DNA from 2 places in the Streptomyces sp. NPDC001914 genome. Region 2 is predicted to be linked to the other one. Evidence: riboswitches for the same ligand, from Rfam matches in the RefSeq annotation. Region 2 holds a riboswitch; the other holds the start of a gene.

Region 1 (5,172 bases), on a different contig from region 2:
ACCTCATCTCCGGGCTCATCCGCGCCTCCGACCACGGCGAGCACCTGACCGAGAACGAGGCCGCCGCCATGGCCTTCATCCTGCTCTTCGCCGGTTTCGAGACCACGGTCAACCTCATCGGGAACGGGATGCACGCCCTGCTCACCCATCCCGGGCAGCGAGCACGGCTGCAGGCGTCCATCGAGGCGGGGGAGAGCGGACTGCTCGAGACGGGCGTAGAGGAACTCCTGCGCTTCGACGGGCCCGTGGAACTGGCCACGTGGCGGTTCGCGACCGAGGACGTGCGGATCGGCGGTCAGGACATCGCGGCCGGCGACCCCGTGCTCGTGGTCCTCGCCGCCGCGGACCGCGACCCGGAACGCTTCGAACAGCCGGACACGCTCGACCTCTCACGACGTGACCTTCAGCACTTGGGTTACGGCCACGGCATCCACTACTGCCTGGGTGCGCCGCTCGCCCGGCTGGAGGGACAGACCGCGCTCGGGACGCTCCTCAGCCGTCTTCCCGACATCCAACTCGCCGGAGAATCGGCCGATTTGCGCTGGCGCGGAGGCCTCATTATGCGTGGATTGCGTACGCTTCCTGTGGAGTTCACCCCGGTCAAATAGGACGCGATCGGTGCATCGGTGACCCTTCGCCGACCATGCCGAAGAGGCTCTTCCGCATACCGGAAGGAGAGCCCTTACGGCTACCGGAACATGACGCTCCGTCAAATCCGTGATCTTCACGTGATCAGTACTGCATCGACTTGTAACCAGCGTTCGAGTGCGACTACCTTCACCCATCAACAACGCGGCACCTGCGCCACTCGTTCAGCAGGAGTCGCGATGCTCCCCGCTGTCGCTCGAAAGGCTCTCGCATGCTCTCCGGGAACGGCCGTCACCGTCGCCCTCGTCAGGCCCCGGCTCTCATCGTCGCCGCAGGGGTGACCGGATCGGCGATCGCCATCCCGTTGCTCGCCGCGGCGAGCGCGAGCGCGGCCGACGGAACCACCTGGGACCGGGTGGCGCAGTGCGAGAGCGGTGGCGCTTGGAGCTCCAGCGACGGCAACGGCTACTACGGCGGCCTCCAGCTCGACCAGGACAACTGGGAGGCGCACGGCGGCCTCGACTACGCCCCGACGGCCGACCAGGCCAGCCGCTCGCAGCAGATAGCCGTCGCCGAGAAGGTGCTCGCCGACTCTGGCCTCAAGGCCTGGCCGACCTGCGGACCGCTCTCGGGCCTCAGCAAGGGCTCCGCCGGGATCGGCGTCGACACGGGTGTGGCCGGCGACTCGTCGAGCACCGGCGACGATTCCGATTCGTACATTTCGTCCGGTCTCGCCACTTCGCCCAGCTCCTCCCCTTCGGGTGATTCGTCCGGTTCGGGCGACTCCTCGGACGCGGGCGGCGACACCGCGACGCCCAGCGCCTCGCAGAGCTCCGACGGCTCGGACGCGGCGGCCGACAAGAGCGACAAGTCGGCCAAGTCGGGCAAGAAGGACGCCTCTTCGGCCCCGTCCGACGCGTCGACCGGCGGCACCGGGCGGCACCGCGGCGGGGACGCGGCGGAGAGCGCGGCCGACGCCGGCGCCGACGCCTCCACCGGGCGGCACGCCGCGAGCCCCGCGACCGAGACCGCCGACCCCGCGTACGTCGCGGACGCCATCGACAACCTCTGGAGCGTTTCCGACGCCCTTGGTCTCGAAAGCGGATGGGGCGATCTGCCCAAGGTGGACACGGGGGCGGACAGCAGCGGTCCCGGCCTCGTCATCCCTGGTCGAAGCATCGTGGACACGGCCGAAACGGTGCAGAAGTAGCGGGAGTTCACGTCACGGTTCGCTGTGGAATGTCCCATTTGGCGCAAGTGAGAGATGGGTCTCAGAAGCCCTGATCGTCTTTGAAATTCCGCCAATCGACTGCTTACGGTCGTGACCGCTCGCCACAGCGGGCCCCGACGGTCGCAACGCCGAATCCTGCCAACGGCCGTACGGGAACAGTCGTCGCGTCATGCGCCGTAGGCAGGAGCGGGGGACCCAAGGTAAGTGCCGGGCCCGGGAGTCGAGAGACATCCGGGAACGGCTCGGGGTGAAGCCGCGTGCCGGACGTCCTGGAGACAGGACGAAGGCATGCGGCCGGGCAACTCATTCGGCCCGAACCCGACAGCTCACCTCGCAGGCGTCGGTGAGGGGATCTCTCCATGCTGTTCTCCAGCAAGGGCAAGCACCGCCGCCCGAACAAGGCCACCCGTGTCGCCACGCTCGCCGGTGTCACCGGCGTCGCCATCGCCGCCCCGCTGATGGCGGCCGGCAACGCCTCCGCGGCCACCGCCTCCGAGTGGGACGCCGTCGCCCAGTGCGAGTCCGGCGGCAACTGGTCGATCAACACCGGCAACGGCTACTACGGCGGCCTGCAGTTCTCGTCCTCCACCTGGGCCGCGTACGGCGGCACCGCCTACGCCTCGACGGCCGACCAGGCCTCGAAGGCCCAGCAGATCACCATCGGCGAGAAGGTCCTCGCCGCTCAGGGCAAGGGCGCCTGGCCGACCTGCGGCACCGGCCTGTCGAGCACCCCCTACGGCGGCGGCTCGGCCCCGGCGGCCCCGTCGTCCTCCTCGTCCGACGCCTCGCAGAGCGCCCCGGCCACCCGTACGACGGAGCAGCCCGCCTCCCGTTCCGCGGAGCGCCCCGCCGCGCAGAAGACCGTCACCACCCCGACCGGCAAGAAGGTCAAGAAGGGTGACGGCGAGTACAAGGTCGTCAAGGGTGACACCCTCAGCTCGATCGCCGAGAAGAAGCACGTCAAGGGCGGCTGGCAGAAGCTGTTCAAGCTGAACAAGGACATCGTCGCCGACGCCGACTTCATCTACCCGGGCCAGCAGCTCCACCTGCACTGAGCGGTGCGGCACGCCGGCTGACCCGGCCGCTTTCGGCGGAGGGCGGCCGTGATTCCGGCACCGCCGCGACACCCGGCAGGCAACAGCCCCCTCGTGGGGGTCTCCGCACGCACCGGAGACCCGCCGAGGTTCCCGTCCCCACGGGCTCCCCGCTCCGGCGCGTGTTCCCCCGCACGCGCCGGAGCGGGGTTTTTTATTTCTTTTTTTGTTCCGTTCAGGAACAATATGTAGGCTCGGTCCGCTCAAGGGGTGGTCGATCGCTGGCCGATCCCCCTGAGCCGGTTAGGCTCATCCCGCGGGGCTGCCAAGCTCCGCGTACCCGCGTCACATCCCATAAGGAGATGCTCGTGCCGTCCATCGACGTCGTCGTAGCCCGGGAAATCCTGGACTCCCGAGGCAACCCCACGGTCGAGGTCGAGGTCGGCCTCGACGACGGCAGCACGGGTCGTGCCGCCGTTCCGTCCGGCGCCTCCACCGGAGCGTTCGAGGCCATCGAGCTTCGCGACGGTGACCCCAACCGCTACCAGGGCAAGGGTGTCGAGAAGGCCGTCCTCGCCGTCATCGAGCAGATCGGCCCGGAGCTCGTCGGCTACGACGCCACCGAGCAGCGCCTGATCGACCAGGCGATGTTCGACCTGGACGCCACCGACAACAAGGGCTCGCTCGGCGCCAACGCCATCCTCGGCGTCTCGCTCGCCGTCGCGCACGCCGCCTCCGAGGCGTCCGACCTGCCGCTCTTCCGCTACCTGGGCGGACCGAACGCGCACCTGCTGCCCGTTCCGATGATGAACATCCTGAACGGCGGCTCGCACGCCGACTCCAACGTGGACATCCAGGAGTTCATGATCGCCCCGATCGGCGCGGAGTCCTTCTCCGAGGCCCTGCGCTGGGGCGCCGAGGTCTACCACACCCTCAAGAAGGTGCTGAAGACCAAGGGCCTGTCCACCGGCCTCGGCGACGAGGGCGGCTTCGCCCCGAACCTCGAGTCCAACCGCGCCGCCCTCGACCTCATCCTCGAGGCCATCAAGGAGGCCGGTTACACCCCCGGCGAGCAGATCGCCCTCGCCCTCGACGTCGCCGCCTCCGAGTTCTACAAGGACGGCGTCTACACCTTCGAGGGCAAGGAGCGCTCCGCCGCCGAGATGACCGAGTACTACGCCGAGCTCGTCGCGGCGTACCCGCTCGTCTCCATCGAGGATCCGCTGTTCGAGGACGACTGGGCCGGCTGGAAGATCATCACCGACCAGCTGGGCGACAAGGTCCAGATCGTCGGCGACGACCTCTTCGTCACCAACCCGGAGCGCCTCGCCCGCGGCATCGAGGAGGGCTCGGCCAACGCCCTGCTCGTCAAGGTCAACCAGATCGGTTCGCTGACCGAGACCCTGGACGCCGTCGAGCTGGCCCAGCGCAACGGCTTCAAGTGCATGATGTCCCACCGCTCCGGAGAGACCGAGGACGTCACCATCGCCGACCTCGCGGTCGCCGTGAACTGCGGTCAGATCAAGACCGGCGCCCCGGCCCGCTCGGACCGCGTCGCCAAGTACAACCAGCTCCTGCGCATCGAGGAGATCCTCGACGACGCCGCGGTGTACGCCGGCCGCAGCGCCTTCCCGCGCTTCAAGGGCTGAGCCCAGCGCGTCCCAGGAAGCGTCCTCCGTACGTCCCCGTACCCGGTCCCGTACCGTGTGCGGGGACGTACGCACGTGAGGGGCCCGCACACGGCGGGCCGGTACTGGGGAGGCGGGACTCATGGCCGTGAAGGACCGGGACCGGTTCTCCACCTCGACCCGGCTGAAGCTGCTCGGCGAGCAGACGGCGGCCAGGGTCTACCGCTCCCAGACCAAACGGCAGGCCCGCCGCTCCCGGCTCACCGGCCGGGCCGCGCTGCTCGCCATGGTCCTGTGCTCCCTGATCGTCGCCCTCGCGTACCCGATGCGGCAGTACGTCTCCCAGCGCGCCCAGATCGGCGATCTGGAGCGGCAGCGGGAGCAGGCCCGGCAGCGGGTGGAGCAGCTGCGCGACCTCAAGGCGCGCTGGCAGGACGACGCGTACGCGAAGCAGCAGATCCGGCAGCGGCTGCACTATGTGATGCCGGGCGAGACCGGCTACATCGTGATCGACCCGGACGCCGCGAAGCAGTCCCGTGCCGAACGCGGCACCGCGGACCGCCCCTGGTACACCAATGTCTGGGACGGCGTGGACAAATCCGACGCCGCCGACCGCTGACGACCCATGAACTGACCAGAAAGACACGTGACTCACGGCATGGAAACGCCACCGCCCACCACCCCGCGCACC
Region 2 (5,172 bases):
GCAGGACGTCGTTGCCGGAGACGTCCGCGCGGTTCCCCGAGGAGACGAAGGTCGACACCCCGGTCACGCCGGTGACGCCGCCGCCGCGCCGGTGCAGCCGGGACAGCAGGGCGATGCCGATGGCGCCGGACTGCGCGAACAGGCCGATGCGTCCGGGGCGGGGCATCTGGGGGGCGAGCGAGGCGTTCAGCCGCACGTCCGGCGCCGTGTTGATGACGCCGAAGGCGTTGGGTCCGATGATGCGCATCCCGTACGTGCGCGCGTGCCGTACGAGTTCGCGCTGGCGTTCGCGTCCCTCGGGGCCGCTCTCGGCGTACCCGGCGGAGACCACCACGAGTCCCTGCACGCCGTGTTCGCCGCATTCGGTCACGACCTCGGGGACGTGGGCGGCGGGCACGGCGACGACGGCGAGGTCGACTGGGTCGGCGATGTCCCTGATGGAGCGGTGGGCGGGGACTCCGTCGAGTTCCTTGTCCTGGAGTGCCGCGTTCACCGCGTACAGGCGTCCGGTGAACCCGGCCTGGCGGAGGTTGTCGAGGACGCTGCGGCCGACCCCGCCGGGCGTGCGCCCGGCGCCGATGACGGCGACCGAGCCGGGGGCGAGCAGCCGCTGGACGGAGCGGGCCTCGGCGCGCTGTTCCCGGGCGCGCTGCACGGCGAGCGACCGGTCGGTGGGTTCGAGGTCGAACTCCAGGCGTACGACACCGTCCTCGAAGCTGCGCTTCTGGGTGTAACCGGCGTCCGTGAAGACCTTGATCATCTTGTTGTTGGCGGGCAGCACCTCGGCGGCGAAGCGGCGGATGTCACGCTCGCGGGCCACCGCTCCGATGTGTTCGAGCAGCGCGGAGGCGACGCCCCGGCCCTGGTGGGCGTCCTGCACGAGGAAGGCGACCTCGGCCTCGTCGGCGGGCGCGGAGGCGGGCATGCCGTCCGCGTTGATCCGGTCGTAGCGCACGGTGGCGATGAACTCGCCGCCCACCGTGGCCGCGAGGCCGACCCGGTCCACGAAGTCGTGGTGGGTGAAGCGGCGGACGTCCTTGGCGGACAGGCGCGGGTAGGGCGCGAAGAAGCGGTAGTACTTCGACTCGTCCGACACCTGCTCGTAGAAGCTGACCAGGCGTTCGGCGTCGTCGACGGTGATGGGCCTGATGCGCGCGGTGCCGCCGTCGCGCAGCACCACGTCGGCCTCCCAGTGGGCTGGGTACTCGTGCCGGTCCGACGAGGTCTGCATGGGGCCCAGAGTACGGCTCGCGTACGACAACGGCGCGAGGCAGTCTGAGGGTGACGGGCGTCGGAGCGGGTCTTCGACCGACACCGCGGCGGGTGATGCCCGGGACCGTCCGGGCACTCCTCGCGATATGGAACAATGGTCTAGACAACCCTGAACACCCGAAGGGCAGCATCTCATGGCTGAGCGCCGCGTCAACGTCGGCTGGACCGAGGGCCTCCACGCCCGCCCCGCCTCCATCTTCGTCCGGGCCGCCACGGCGTCCGGCATCCCCGTGACGATCGCCAAGACCGACGGCACCCCCGTCAACGCGGCCTCCATGCTCGCGGTCCTCGGCCTGGGCGCCCAGGGTGGCGAGGAGATCGTTCTCGCCTCGGACGCCGACGGCGCGGACGTCGCCCTCGACCGTCTGGCGAAGCTGGTCGCCGAGGGGCTCGACGAGCTCCCCGAGACCGTCTGAGCCTGCCCGCGAGGCAGTCGGACCCACACGGCCGAGCCGCGGCACCCTTTCTCCGGGTGGCGCGGCTCGGCCGTTTTCCGTGGACCCGTCCGCGAATTCCCCACGTGTCACGCAGGCCTCGGGCCGCGGTCGCGGTAATGCCGCTCACCGGAATTCCGGACAAACGAATAAAAGGGCATCAGAAATGAGCCCCCGCAGAATATCCCTCTTTGTATACGGTGCCTGTGTTAAAGACGCGGGCCCGTCATGTTTACGGGATGTTGCGAACTTCTCACACGGTCCGGCCGGTCGCCGCCGGGAAATCGGAGCCGGTGCGCGGCCGTGGCGCGCTCGGTGTGCAGGGCCGTGATCGCGCGGGCCCGCTCGCTGTCCCCGCGGGCCACCGCGTCCACGATGCCGCCGTGCTCCGCCCAGGACTCCGCGGGGTCGGCCGGCGCCTCGACCGAGTACATCCAGGCGATCTTGTGACGAAGCTGGGCGAGCGTCGAGGTCAGCGCCGGGCTGCCGGACGCCTGGGCCAGCGTCTCGTGGAACCAGCCGCCCAGCGAGCGCAGATCCTCGCTGTGGCCTCGCCTGGAGCGCTCCTGCCCCAGCCTGACCAGTCCCCGCAGCACCTTGAGGTGGGCCTCCGTGCGCCGCTGCGCCGCCCTCGCGGCCCCCAGCGGCTCCAGCAGCATGCGCATCTCCAGGAGGTCCGCCGCCTCCAGCTCGGTGGGCTCGGCGACACAGGCGCCCGCGTGCCGGCGGGTGACCACGAAGCCCTCGGCCTCCAGCGTGCGCAGGGCCTCGCGCACGGGGACGCGAGAGACGCCGTAGCGGCGCGCGAGCAGTTCCTCGGTGAGCCGGCCGCCGCGCTCGTAGACACCCGCGACGATGTCGTCACGGATCGCCGTGCACACCGAGTGCGCCGGAATACGCATGACCGACCTCCGCTTTAATCCCCGTGAAACGCCGTCGATTGACGCTTGTTCAGTGACTCTATTGCAGGAAGCCTGAATTTCCGATGGCGGGCCTGAATCCATGGATATTTTTTGGACAGACGGCGTCCGGAAACGACGATGCCCCGGCTCGGTGAGCCGGGGCATCAAAAGCGGTGGGAAGCCGCGAAGCGGTCGTCAGACGTTGACGCCGTGCGAGCGCAGGTACGCGACCGGGTCGATGTCCGAGCCGTACTCCGCGGTCGTGCGGGCCTCGAAGTGGAGGTGCGGTCCCGTGGTGTTGCCGGTGTCGCCGGAGAGGCCGATCTGCTGGCCCGGGGTGACGGTCTGCCCCACGGACACCCCGATGGACGACAGGTGGCCGTACATGGTGTACGTGCCGTCGTGCATCTTGATCACGACTTGATTGCCGTAGGCGCCGCCCCAGCCGGCCGTGACGACCGTGCCCGAGCCGACGGCGTGGACCGAGGTGCCGGTGCCCGCGTGGAAGTCGACACCGGTGTGGCTGCCGGAGGACCACAGGGCGCTGCTGGCCTGGTAGCCGGTGGAGACGTACGAGCCGGTGATCGGCATGACGAACGTGTTCAGCCGCTTGCGCTCGGCCTCGCGGGCGGCGCGCTCCTTGGCCGCGCGGAGCTTCGAGGCCTGCTCGGCGGCCTCCTTGCGCGCGGTCTGCTCGGCCTGCTTGCGCGCGGCGGCCTCGTCGGCGGCGCGCTGCTGGGCGAAGGCCTGGGCGTCGATCTGGTCGGCGACCGTGTCGTTGAGGGTGACGGTCTGGGTGAGCCCGGTCTGCTCGACGGAGGCTTCCGCGGCGAACGCGGGGGCGGCCAGGGTTCCGATCACACCGGTGGTGGTGAGCGCCGCGACCCCGACGGCGGTCGTGGTGGTGCTGTGCACCCGGCTGCTCGTACGACGATGCTTGCCGGTGCCACAGGTGAACGCCATGTAGGGGCTGATCCTTTCCTTCCCTCTCGCCTACCGGGTTAGCTGACGGGTTCGGAGCAGGAAGGTCTCCTACGGGCCCCCTCCGAGGAGGGCGTCCGATTCACCCCAGGGACTGAGTGGGTCCCCGGCTCCCCTGACTCGCGTCTCGGGGACTCGGCGATGACTGTCCGGTGCCGCGGGCGCGGCGCACTGCGTGACGAACAGCCGGACCGACGCTAAACGGGGTGACTTTCGAACAACAAACGGATCACGATTTTTGTTACGCATGCCACAGGGCAGAAGGGCAACCGCCGTACGAATGCGGACATCTTGGGAACGGCACCTGTAAAGGAAAGGCCCTGACGGCTCTTCAGCCGTCAGGGCCCTCTCGTGTCGCACGGGTTCTACTCGGCGGCCACCACGGTGACTTCACCGATTCCGAGGGCCCTCACCGGGTCCGCGATCTGCGCCGCGTCGCCGACCAGGACGGTCACCAGACGGTCCGTCGGGAAGGCGCTCACGGCCGCCGCGGTGGCCTCCACGGTGCCGGTGGCGGCCAGTTGCCGGTAGAGCGTCGCCTGGTAGTCGTCCGGCAGGTACTGCTCGACCTGGTCCGCGAGCGTGCTCGCGACGGCCGCGGCCGTCTCGAACTTGAGGGGCGCGACGCCCACCAGGTTCTGCACGGCCACGTCCCGCTCGGTGTCGGTCAGGCCCTCGGCCGCGAGGGTGCGCAGCACCGTCCACAGGTCGTCGAGCGCCGGCCCGGTGTTGGGGGTGTCGACGGAGCCGCTGATGGCGAGCATCGCGGCGCCCGTGCCGTCCGGCGCGGAGCGCAGGACCTGCCCGAACGCCCGCACGCCGTAGGTGTAGCCCTTCTCCTCGCGCAGGACGCGGTCCAGGCGCGAGGTGAGGGTGCCGCCGAGGCAGTAGGTGCCGAGGACCTGTGCGGGCCACACACGGTCGTGCCGGTCGGCTCCGACGCGGCCGATGAGGAGCTGTGTCTGGACGGCTCCGGGGCGGTCGACGATGATCACGCGGCCGGTGTCGTCGGCGCTCACCGGCGGCACGGGACGCGGCTCGGCGGACGAGCCGGTCCAGGAGCCGAGCGTGTCGGCGAGCAGCTCGTCGAGATCGACACCCGTCAGGTCGCCGACGACGACCGCGGTGGCCGTGGCGGGGCGCACGTGCTTCTCGTAGAAGGCGCGCACACCCGACGCGTCGATGCTCCGGACCGTCTCCTCGGTGCCCTGACGGGGGCGCGACATGCGCGCGCTCGCCGGGAACAGCTCCTTGGAGAGCTCCTTGGCCGCACGACGGGCCGGGTTCGCCGTCTCGTGCGGGATCTCGTCCAGCCGGTTGGTCACCAGCCGCTCGACCTCGCTGTCCGCGAACGCGGGGGCCCGCAGCGCGTCCCCGAGCAGGCCGAGCGCCTTGGCCAGGCGCGAGACGGGCACTTCGAGCGACAGCCGTACGCCGGGGTGGTCGGCGTGCGCGTCGAGCGTGGCGCCGCAGCGTTCCAGCTCGGCGGCGAAGTCCTCGGCCGAGTGCTTGTCGGTGCCCTCGGAGAAGGCGCGCGCCATGATCGTGGCGATGCCGTCCAGGCCCGCCGGCTCGGCGTCCAG

What was found. Region 2 has a riboswitch for cyclic di-AMP ahead of ACFYYF_RS19880 (M23 family metallopeptidase). Riboswitches for the same ligand answer to the same signal wherever they lie in the genome.
Positions count from the first base shown of each region.
Region 1: another riboswitch for cyclic di-AMP. It lies ahead of ACFYYF_RS37350 (transglycosylase family protein); the one in region 2 lies ahead of ACFYYF_RS19880 (M23 family metallopeptidase).

Region 1 is NZ_JBIASW010000022.1:904-6,075, forward strand. It holds gene ACFYYF_RS37340 (cytochrome P450) at 1-608, shown strand, start outside; gene ACFYYF_RS37345 (transglycosylase family protein) at 926-1,798, shown strand; cyclic di-AMP (ydaO/yuaA leader) riboswitch at 1,982-2,174, shown strand; gene ACFYYF_RS37350 (transglycosylase family protein) at 2,179-2,874, shown strand; gene eno (phosphopyruvate hydratase) at 3,216-4,502, shown strand; gene ACFYYF_RS37360 (septum formation initiator family protein) at 4,624-5,100, shown strand; gene ACFYYF_RS37365 (DUF501 domain-containing protein) at 5,140-5,172, shown strand, end outside.
Region 2 is NZ_JBIASW010000006.1:381,704-386,875, forward strand. It holds gene ACFYYF_RS19865 (GNAT family N-acetyltransferase) at 1-1,231, opposite strand, end outside; gene ACFYYF_RS19870 (HPr family phosphocarrier protein) at 1,407-1,688, shown strand; gene ACFYYF_RS19875 (GntR family transcriptional regulator) at 1,916-2,608, opposite strand; gene ACFYYF_RS19880 (M23 family metallopeptidase) at 2,804-3,571, opposite strand; cyclic di-AMP (ydaO/yuaA leader) riboswitch at 3,584-3,740, opposite strand; gene ACFYYF_RS19885 (pitrilysin family protein) at 3,955-5,172, opposite strand, start outside.